2 regions of the Streptomyces sp. NPDC048191 genome follow, and region 2 is predicted to be linked to the other one. Evidence: riboswitches for the same ligand, from Rfam matches in the RefSeq annotation. Region 2 holds a riboswitch; the other holds the start of a gene.
What was found. A riboswitch is a leader RNA that binds a small molecule or an ion and turns the genes downstream of it on or off. The one in region 2 is predicted to bind guanidine.
Positions count from the first base shown of each region.

Region 1 (4,163 bases), on a different contig from region 2:
GTATGCACTGGCCCCCATCAGAGCCCCTCCGTTCCGGGCGTGCGTTCGCAGCCCGTACGGAGTAACGAACCGGTTATCGGACAGTCACGCACGGAAAAGAGAAAACGGCCCGCACCAGTCATCCCGGTGCGGGCCGTCGGCAGCGGATACGGGCCTCAGATGGCCAGATCCTTGATGATCTTGGCCACGTGGCCGGTGGCGCGGACGTTGTAGAGGGCCTTTTCCACCTTGCCCTCCTCGTCCACGACGATCGTGGAGCGGATGACGCCCATGTACGTCTTGCCGTAGTTCTTCTTCTCGCCGTAGGCGCCGTAGGCCTCGGTGACCTTCTTCTCCGGGTCGGCCAGCAACGTGACCCTCAGGGACTCCTTCTCGCGGAACTTCGCCAGCTTCTCCGGGGCGTCGGGGCTGATGCCGATGACGTCGTAGCCCGCGCCGGCCAGGAGGTCCAGGTTGTCCGTGAAGTCGCAGGCCTGCTTGGTGCAGCCGGGGGTCAGGGCGGCCGGGTAGAAGTAGACGATGACCTTGCGTCCCTTGTGGGAGGCAAGGGACACCTCGGTGCCGTCGGCATCCGGGAGGGTGAAGGCGGGGGCCACGTCCCCCGGCTGGAGTCGCTCGCTCATCGGGCCAGCGTAACCGGGGGGCCTTGCGGTGCGGTGCGGTGCGGAGCTGACAAACTGTTCGGAACAGCATCAGGAGAGTTCGGAGGCCGTACGGTGGCGGAGACGTCGGACACGAGAACCCCGGCGCAGATCGAGGCGGACATCAAGCGCCGCCGAGAGGTGCTGGCCGAGACGCTCGACGAGATCGGGGTGCGGGTGCATCCGCAGACGATCATCGGGGATGCGAAGGCCAAGGTCGTCGCCAATGTCGACCGCACGGTGGGCCGGGCGTACGTGCAGGTCAACCGGGTGGTGAGTGAGGTGCGGGCGCAGTTCGTCGACGCGGAGGGCGGGCTGCGGCTGGAGCGGGTCGTGCCGGTCGCGGTGCTCGCCGTCGGGGTCGTCGGGCTGCTCACCGTGGGCTCCCGGCGGCGCAAGGGCTGACCCGGGCGCGTACGGGCGGGTCGAGGACAGGTAGGTTCGAGGCGTGAGCGCCAAGAGAAACGAGCACAGCGGCCCCCAGCACGACAAGCTTCCCATCCGGATGCTGCACGACCGGGTTCTGGTCAAGCAGGAGACCGGTGAGGGCGAGCGGCGGTCGGGGGGCGGCATTCTGATTCCCGCCACGGCGGCGGTCGGCCGGCGGCTGGCCTGGGCCGAGGTCGTCGCGGTCGGGCAGAACGTGCGGACCGTGGAGCCGGGTGACCGGGTCCTGTTCGATCCGGAGGACCGGGCCGAGGTCGAGGTGCGGGGTGTGGCGTACGTGCTCATGCGCGAGCGGGACCTGCACGCCGTGGCCGCGGACCGCTTCGAGGGGTCGCAGGATTCCACGGGTCTGTACCTGTAGTTCGGCGGCGAAAGGGGCCGGTGACCGTCGTCACCGGCCCCTTTCGCGCTGCCTTTGCTATGTTCGGAAGGAAGCCCGACGAGACGCGCCGTACCGGGACGCAGGCAAGGACGACGCACCGGAAGAGGAGTCGTCGTCCGTCTCGGAGGTGTCCGTCGTGGCCTGGGTTCTGCTGATCGTCGCCGGTCTGCTCGAGGTGGGCTGGTCGGTCGGGATGAAGTACAGCGAGGGTTTCACCCGGCTGGTGCCCAGTGTGTTCACCGGTGCGGGGATCGTGGCCAGCATGGTCCTGCTGTCGTACGCCGCGAAGTCGCTGCCCATCGGTACCGCCTACGGCGTGTGGGTGGGCATCGGGGCGGCCGGGGCGGCGGTGCTCGGCATGGTGGTGCTCGGTGAGCCGGTCACCGCCGCCCGGATCTTCTTCGTGTGCCTGTTGCTGGTCGCCGTGGTGGGGCTGAAGGCGACCAGCGGTCACTGAGGCGTCATCGGGGTGTCGCCGTGGCGTCAGGCGAAGGGGTCGCCGCCTCCGGCGCCGGCGGCCGTGCCGGTCGTACCGCCGCCGCCGTCGGTGCCGCCGCCGGTGTTCGTGCCGCCGCCCGTCGGGTCACCGCCGGTGGTGTCGCCTCCGTTGGTGGTGCCTCCGCCGTCGGTCGTGCCGCCGCCGGTCGTGTTGCCGCCGGTGGTGGTGCCGCCGCCGGTCGTGGTGCCGCCGCCGTTGGTGCCGGTGCCGCCGGTGGTCGTCGGGCCGCCGGTGGTGGGGGTGCCGGTGGTGCCGCCGGCCGGGCTGTTGGTCGGGCCGCCGCCGGTCGGGCTCTGGGTCGCACTGCCGGTCTGGCCGCCGGTCGTGCCCGGCTGGGCGGGGCCGGTCGCGCTCGGCGGCTGCGGCTCCTCGGCGCCCTGTTCGAGCTGGAGGTCGAAGTCGGAGGACGGCGTGTGCTTGAGCGCGTCGTGCGTGTACTGGGCCCAGATCTGGGTGGGCGGACCGCCACCGTTCATCCGGGGCGCGCCGAGGGCGCCGTACAGCGGCATGTGTTTGGCCGTGACCGGGTCCTGGCCCATGACGGAGACCACGGTGGCCAGGTCGGGGGTGTAGCCGGCGAACCAGGCGGCGGTGTCGTTCTCGGCGGTACCGGTCTTGCCGGCCGCCGGGCGGTCCGCGGCCTGGGCGGCGGTGGCGGTGCCGTTGTCGACCACGCTCTGCAGGATCGAGGTGGTGGTGTCGGCGGCTTCCCGGCTGACGGCCTGCTTGACCTGCTGGTCGGGCAGTTTGACGTCCTCGGTGCCGTCCTTGGTGATCTTCTCGATCAGGCTGTACGTGCCATGCTTGCCGTGGTTGGCGATGGTGGCGTAGGACTCGGCCATGTCCAGGACGCTGGCGTTGGCGGTGCCGAGGGCCATGGACGGGGACGGGTACAGGTCCGGGGTGTCGGAGGGGATGCCGAGGTCGATCGCGGTCTGCTTGACCTTGGAGGGGCCTACGTCGGCGGCCATCTGCGCGTAGACGGAGTTCACCGACAGGTCCGTCGCCTTGGTGACGGTGATCTGCCCGTACGACTTCTGGTCCTCGTTCTCCGGGCTGTACGGCGTGCCGCTCCAGCCTTCGACGAGGCGCTTGTTGGTGCCGTCGTACATGGTGTTCGGGGTGATGGTGCGGCCGTCCTGGGTGGTCGAGCCGTTCTGCACCGCCGAGGTGAAGACGAACGGCTTGAAGGTGGAGCCGACCTGGAAGTCACCGCGGGTCGCGCCGTTGGTGTACTGCTTCACGTAGTCGATGCCGCCGTACATCGCGACGACCTTGCCGGTCTTCGGGTCGACGGAGGCGCCACCGGCGCGGACGTAGCTGTCGACCTTGTTGTTCTTCTTGTCCAGCTTGGAGATCAGCTGGTCGTTCACCGCCTTGACGAAGGCGTTCTGCTTGCCCTTCTGGATGGTGGTGGTGATGCGGTAGCCGCGGGCCGCGAGCTGGTCGGAGTCGAGGATGTTGTGCGTGGTCAGGTAGTGGTTGACCGCGTTCACGATGTAGCCGCGCTGGCCGGACAGGCCGGTGGAGACGGTCTGCTCCTTGGGCATGGGGAACTTCATGCCGGCGCGCTTGGACGGGCTGAGCCAGCCCTTCTTGACCATGCCGTCCAGGACGTAGTTCCAGCGGGCGACGGCGGCGGCCTTGTTCTCGGGGTGGGCGACGACGTCGTACTCGCTGGGCGCGTTGACGAGCGCGGCGAGGTAGGCGGCGCGGGCCGGGTCCAGGTCCCGGGAGTCCACGCCGTAGTAGGCCTGGGCGGCGGCCTGGATGCCGTAGGCGTTGCGGCCGAAGTAGCTGGTGTTGAGGTAGCCCTCGAGGATCTCGTCCTTGGACTTCTGCCGGTCCAGCTTGATCGAGATGAAGAACTCCTTGGCCTTGCGGGTGACCGTCTGTTCCTGGGCCAGGTAGTAGTTCTTCACGTACTGCTGGGTGATGGTGGAGCCGGACTGCTTGCCCTTGCCGGTCGCGGTGTTCCAGGCGGCGCGCAGCATGGCCTTGGGGTCGATCGCCGACTCGGTGTAGAAGTCGCGGTCCTCGGCGGCCAGTACGGCGTGCTGGGCGTCCTTGGAGACCTGGGCGAGGGGTACGCTCTCGCGGTTGATGTCTCCGTCCCGGGCCAGCTCGGAGCCGTCGGCGTAGAGGTAGACGTTGCTCTGCTTGGTGGCGAGGGCGTTGGCCGGCGGGATGTTGA
Region 1 is NZ_JBEZMO010000036.1:61,452-65,614, forward strand. Features, by position in the region: gene AB0D93_RS36325 (HNH endonuclease) at 1-18, opposite strand, end outside; gene bcp (thioredoxin-dependent thiol peroxidase) at 156-623, opposite strand; gene AB0D93_RS36335 (DUF3618 domain-containing protein) at 717-1,046, shown strand; gene AB0D93_RS36340 (co-chaperone GroES) at 1,090-1,449, shown strand; guanidine-III (ykkC-III) riboswitch at 1,496-1,569, shown strand; gene AB0D93_RS36345 (multidrug efflux SMR transporter) at 1,607-1,927, shown strand; gene AB0D93_RS36350 (transglycosylase domain-containing protein) at 1,954-4,163, opposite strand, start outside.
Region 1: linked by a shared signal. The riboswitch ahead of AB0D93_RS36345 (multidrug efflux SMR transporter) and the one ahead of AB0D93_RS35320 (MBL fold metallo-hydrolase) in region 2 are both predicted to bind guanidine.

Region 2 (4,163 bases):
GCGCGCACGGGAAGGCCAGGCGCTCGCGTTCGCGCGGAGATACGGCCCTCCGCAGACTGGTGCTGTGAGCGGGAACGTTCACCGGGACGGGCCGTCCGGTGCGGCGATGTCGGCGACCCGGGTGTCCGCGCCGCCGTCGGGCCGAGGGACGAAAGCCCGTAGTTCGCGCTCCCGACTTGCCGGCTGGAAGCGGGCCCGGCTGCGGGACACGCGGGCCCTGGGGGAGCTGCGGGGAAACGTGTTCTGTGCCCTGGGTGCGCGGCGTGAGGACGAGCCACCGCAGTGGTCGGCGGTGATCGACGCAGTCGGGGGAGCCGCGCTCCGGTAGCGAGCTGCGACAGCCAGCGGGGCCGAACCTATGCTGACGATCGTGCACGTACTGGGCATGAGCAGCGAGGACGAGATGATCGCCTGCTTCTTGAGCGGCGAGCTGTCCAGCCGGAGGTTCGGCCGGACGCTCCGGTCCCATCTGACGGGCGGCGGGCAGCCCGAGCAGTTGCTGACGCATCCGGACTTCTCCGACGCCGGGGCGAACCACGCACGTCGCGCTCTGCTCGCTGCGACGCGCGGGTATGGCGAGAACCGCGACCTGTTCGAGAACTTCCCCGCTCAAGTCACGTGGATCAGGGCACTCCTGTCCGCCGACGAGACGGCCGGCGTGCGCTACCTCGACTATTCCTACTGGGTCGAACTGTCGGGTGGCAGCCGTCGGCCGACCGACGCAGCGGCACGCATCAAGGCAGGCCTAAGGGCATTCGACGTACCCAACGAACTGTTCGTCGACGCAGCCCGGGCGCTCATCAGAGGCGAGCGGTTTCCTCCGGTCATCCTCGTCGGAGAGGGGCAGGACAACCTGGTCTGCCTTGAGGGCCACCTGCGCCTGACCGCCTACGCCCTCGCCGGCTTCCCGACCGACGTCGAGTGCCTCATCGGCACCGCACCGACGATGGGACGTTGGGCGCAGTAGCCTGATCGCAGGCGCTCCGAACGAATGTCGGACGCCCACGGTCTTCCGCACTCGCAGCCACCACCAGTAGGCGCTGGGCGGAGAGATCGTCGGGGATCCGGGGGACCGTGGCGCCGTCCGGGCAGGCGGCCCGGATGCACTCGAGCGCGGCAGGGCTGTGGTCGGTTCTCTGCTATCCGGTAAACGGGCCTTCCGGCCACTTCGCGCACACGGCTCACGTCCGACCGCACCGGCGCCCGCTTCGGCCCCGGACCTCTGAGTTCAGGCCGTGGCCTCGACCAGCCGCTTCATGCCGGGCTGGTCGGTCACGCAGCCCACCAGGCCGAGCGTCCGGGCCAGCGCCAGGTCGCACTCGTCGTTGACGGTCCAGGCCATCACGTCGATGCCGGCGGCGCCGCACTGCTCCACGATGGCCCGGTTCAGCTGGCGCAGTTCCACGCTGACCAGGCTGGAACCGACCTTCTGAGCGCGGCCGACGAAGGTGGGGCGGTGCGCGCTGGGGCCTGCCACCAGGACGGTACGGGCCTGCGGCAGCAAGTTGTGGATCTCGATCAACGCCACGTCGTGGAACGACAGTACCGAGACGCGGTCCAGCAGGTCGCGGTCGGTGAGCACCCTGGCCAACGAACGGGCGGCGGCCACGTCCTTGATCTCCGCCTGGATCGGCAGCGCCGGCCCGACGGCGTCCAGCACCTCCCCGAACGTGGGGATGCGCTCGCCGAGGCCGGCGTCGAGCTTCTTGAGCTGCCGCAACTCCTGGTCGGCGATCGGACCGGAGCCGTCCGTCGTGCGGTCGAGGGTGTCGTCGTGCATGACGACCAACTCACCGTCCTTGCTCAGGTGCAAGTCCAGTTCGATGCCGTCCAGCCCCTCGCGTTCGGCCCGCAGGAAGGAGCGCAGGGTGTTCTCCGGCTCGGCAGCCATGACACCGCGGTGACCGATGGTGAAGAAAGACACTCGGTTGCCGTCCTTGAGTGTGGTGGTCCGAGGCAGCCGCACGAGCGCCGCACCCCCGCCGGCCGACGGGCGACCGCCCGTCGGCGCGCCCAAGCCTAATACCGTTCATCACTGAGTTCGGCGGCCGAGCTGCGCTCCCGCGGATCTGTCCACCACGCGCGTTCCCCCCGGGTACCGAGTTCCTCGTCATGCCGACGGTGCCTCCTGGACAGGAGGCACCGTCGGCCCCTGCCTGGCCAAGAGCAGCTGATCAGCGTCGTGGTAGCTTCACGACGGAGGCTGACAGCTGCCTGCCCCGGACGAGATGTGCGCCGTACCCGGCCTGCTAAGACGACGCACTCAAGGAGGCGTCATGGGTGCAGGCATCCCCTTCATTGACTTCGCGGGCCAGGCTCCCCGGCCTCGCGAGCTGGACGTCCGCTGGATCCACGGCTCACCGTCCGCCAAGCACAACACGGACCCAGATATCCAGCTCTACTGGTACGACGAGCACACGGTCATCCTGCGGCAGAACATGGCGATCCACTACGAGGCGCCGTTCCTGTTCCTGCTGTTCGGAAACTCTCAGGCGGTTCTGATCGACACCGGTGCCACCGCATCCGCCGAATTCTTTCCCCTGCGCCGAGTGGTTGACGAACTCCTCGGCGGCTGGCTCGCCCGCCATCCCAGGGAGAGGTATCACCTGCTGGTGCTGCACACGCACCCTCACGGCGATCACATCGCCGGCGACGGCCAGTTCGTTGACCGCCCTGACACCACGATGGTCGGTGCGGACCGCACCACTGCCTGGGCTCATTTCGGATTCGACGAGGACGCCGACAGCGTGGCGCGCGTCGATCTGGGGGGCCGTGTGCTTGAGTGCCTGGCTACCCCTGGCCACCACGAGGCAGCCGTCACGTTCTACGACCCGTGGACCGGGCTCCTGCTCACCGGCGACACGGTCTACCCCGGCCGACTGTACGTCCGGGACTGGTCCGCCTTCGCCCGGAGCATCGACCGCCTGATCGAGTTCTCCGAGCGCCGACCGGTCACACACATTCTGGGCTGCCACATCGAGATGACCACCGAACCGGGCGTGGACTATCCGGTCCGCACCACCTACCAACCCGACGAGCCCCCGCTGCAGATGACCACGGGTCACCTGCACGAGATCCGCGCCGCGCTCAACGAGATCGGAGACCGGCCCAGTCGACGCGCCTTCCCTCTCTTTGTCCTCTGCCCAGACGACTGAGCAACCTCAACGACGCGATCTTCGAGCGATCCGGCACATCTGGCTCTGGCCGCGGTCTCGTGAGTGATCGCGCGCGCCCACCGCGCCGAAGCCGGTGATGGCCGGATCAGGCCCGGCGGGCAGTAGGTCCACGGCCGGATTCATGCCCTTCGGGGATGACGAACTCCGTGCGGGGGCGCGAAGGCGGCACTCCGGGTGCTGGCTGCTGCTGTCCCTGAAGCAGCTACGAATGCCGCCTCCGCTGTCCATAGGGGGCTCACGTACGGGGCGCCGTCGAACCGTCCGAGACGGGTGGCTTCCGTACCGGGTGGCCGTCTGGCGCGCTCACGGTGCCCCGTTCAGGAATCGGGTGAGGTGGTTCTCGAGGTCCAGCGCCTGGGCCTCCTCGGCAGTCGGCACGAGCTGGTACGTGGAGTGAAGCCATCGCTCGACCTCCGGGAGTGAGGTCAGGAGATGGGCGGAACCGTGAGGCGACGACAACAGGAGGTGCAGGACCGCCTCGGTGTCGCTTCCGGTGGGCCAGATACGCACGTCACCGGTCCCGCTGGGGCCCCGAGTCCCTGAGGCGAGCAGGTCGCGTGCGAACACCCAGGGGATCAGGCCTCGGATGCTGTCGTAGAAGAGGAGCTGTACCGCGAGCGGGTCCTGCGACCTGTAGAGCAGATGGGTCGGTACGACGATCCGCTGGCCCGGAAGGGAGACGAGCTCCATATCGAGCATGTGGTCTATGCAAGTGGTCATGATCGCGACTCGTTTCGGGGCTCGGGCGCCGGGTCCGGGCGGTTACGACTCGTGCCCGGACCCGGCGCTCGCCATGGCCCGTGCGCTCAGCGGGAGACGCTGCCGTCGAAGCCGGGCTCGTCGCTGATCACGACGATCCACATGCCGCGCTCCCACTGGTAGAAGCGGTGACCGTCGAAGCGGTAGTGACGACCCTGGTCGGGGCTGTACCAGTACCGGACTCCCCGCTCCCAGCGGCGGTGGCCGTCGAAGCGCCACTCGCCATGG
Region 2 is NZ_JBEZMO010000034.1:38,673-42,835, forward strand. Features, by position in the region: gene AB0D93_RS35310 (hypothetical protein) at 359-967, shown strand; gene AB0D93_RS35315 (glycerophosphodiester phosphodiesterase family protein) at 1,229-1,924, opposite strand; guanidine-III (ykkC-III) riboswitch at 2,197-2,264, shown strand; gene AB0D93_RS35320 (MBL fold metallo-hydrolase) at 2,277-3,155, shown strand; gene AB0D93_RS35325 (SsgA family sporulation/cell division regulator) at 3,480-3,896, opposite strand; gene AB0D93_RS35330 (hypothetical protein) at 3,983-4,163, opposite strand, start outside.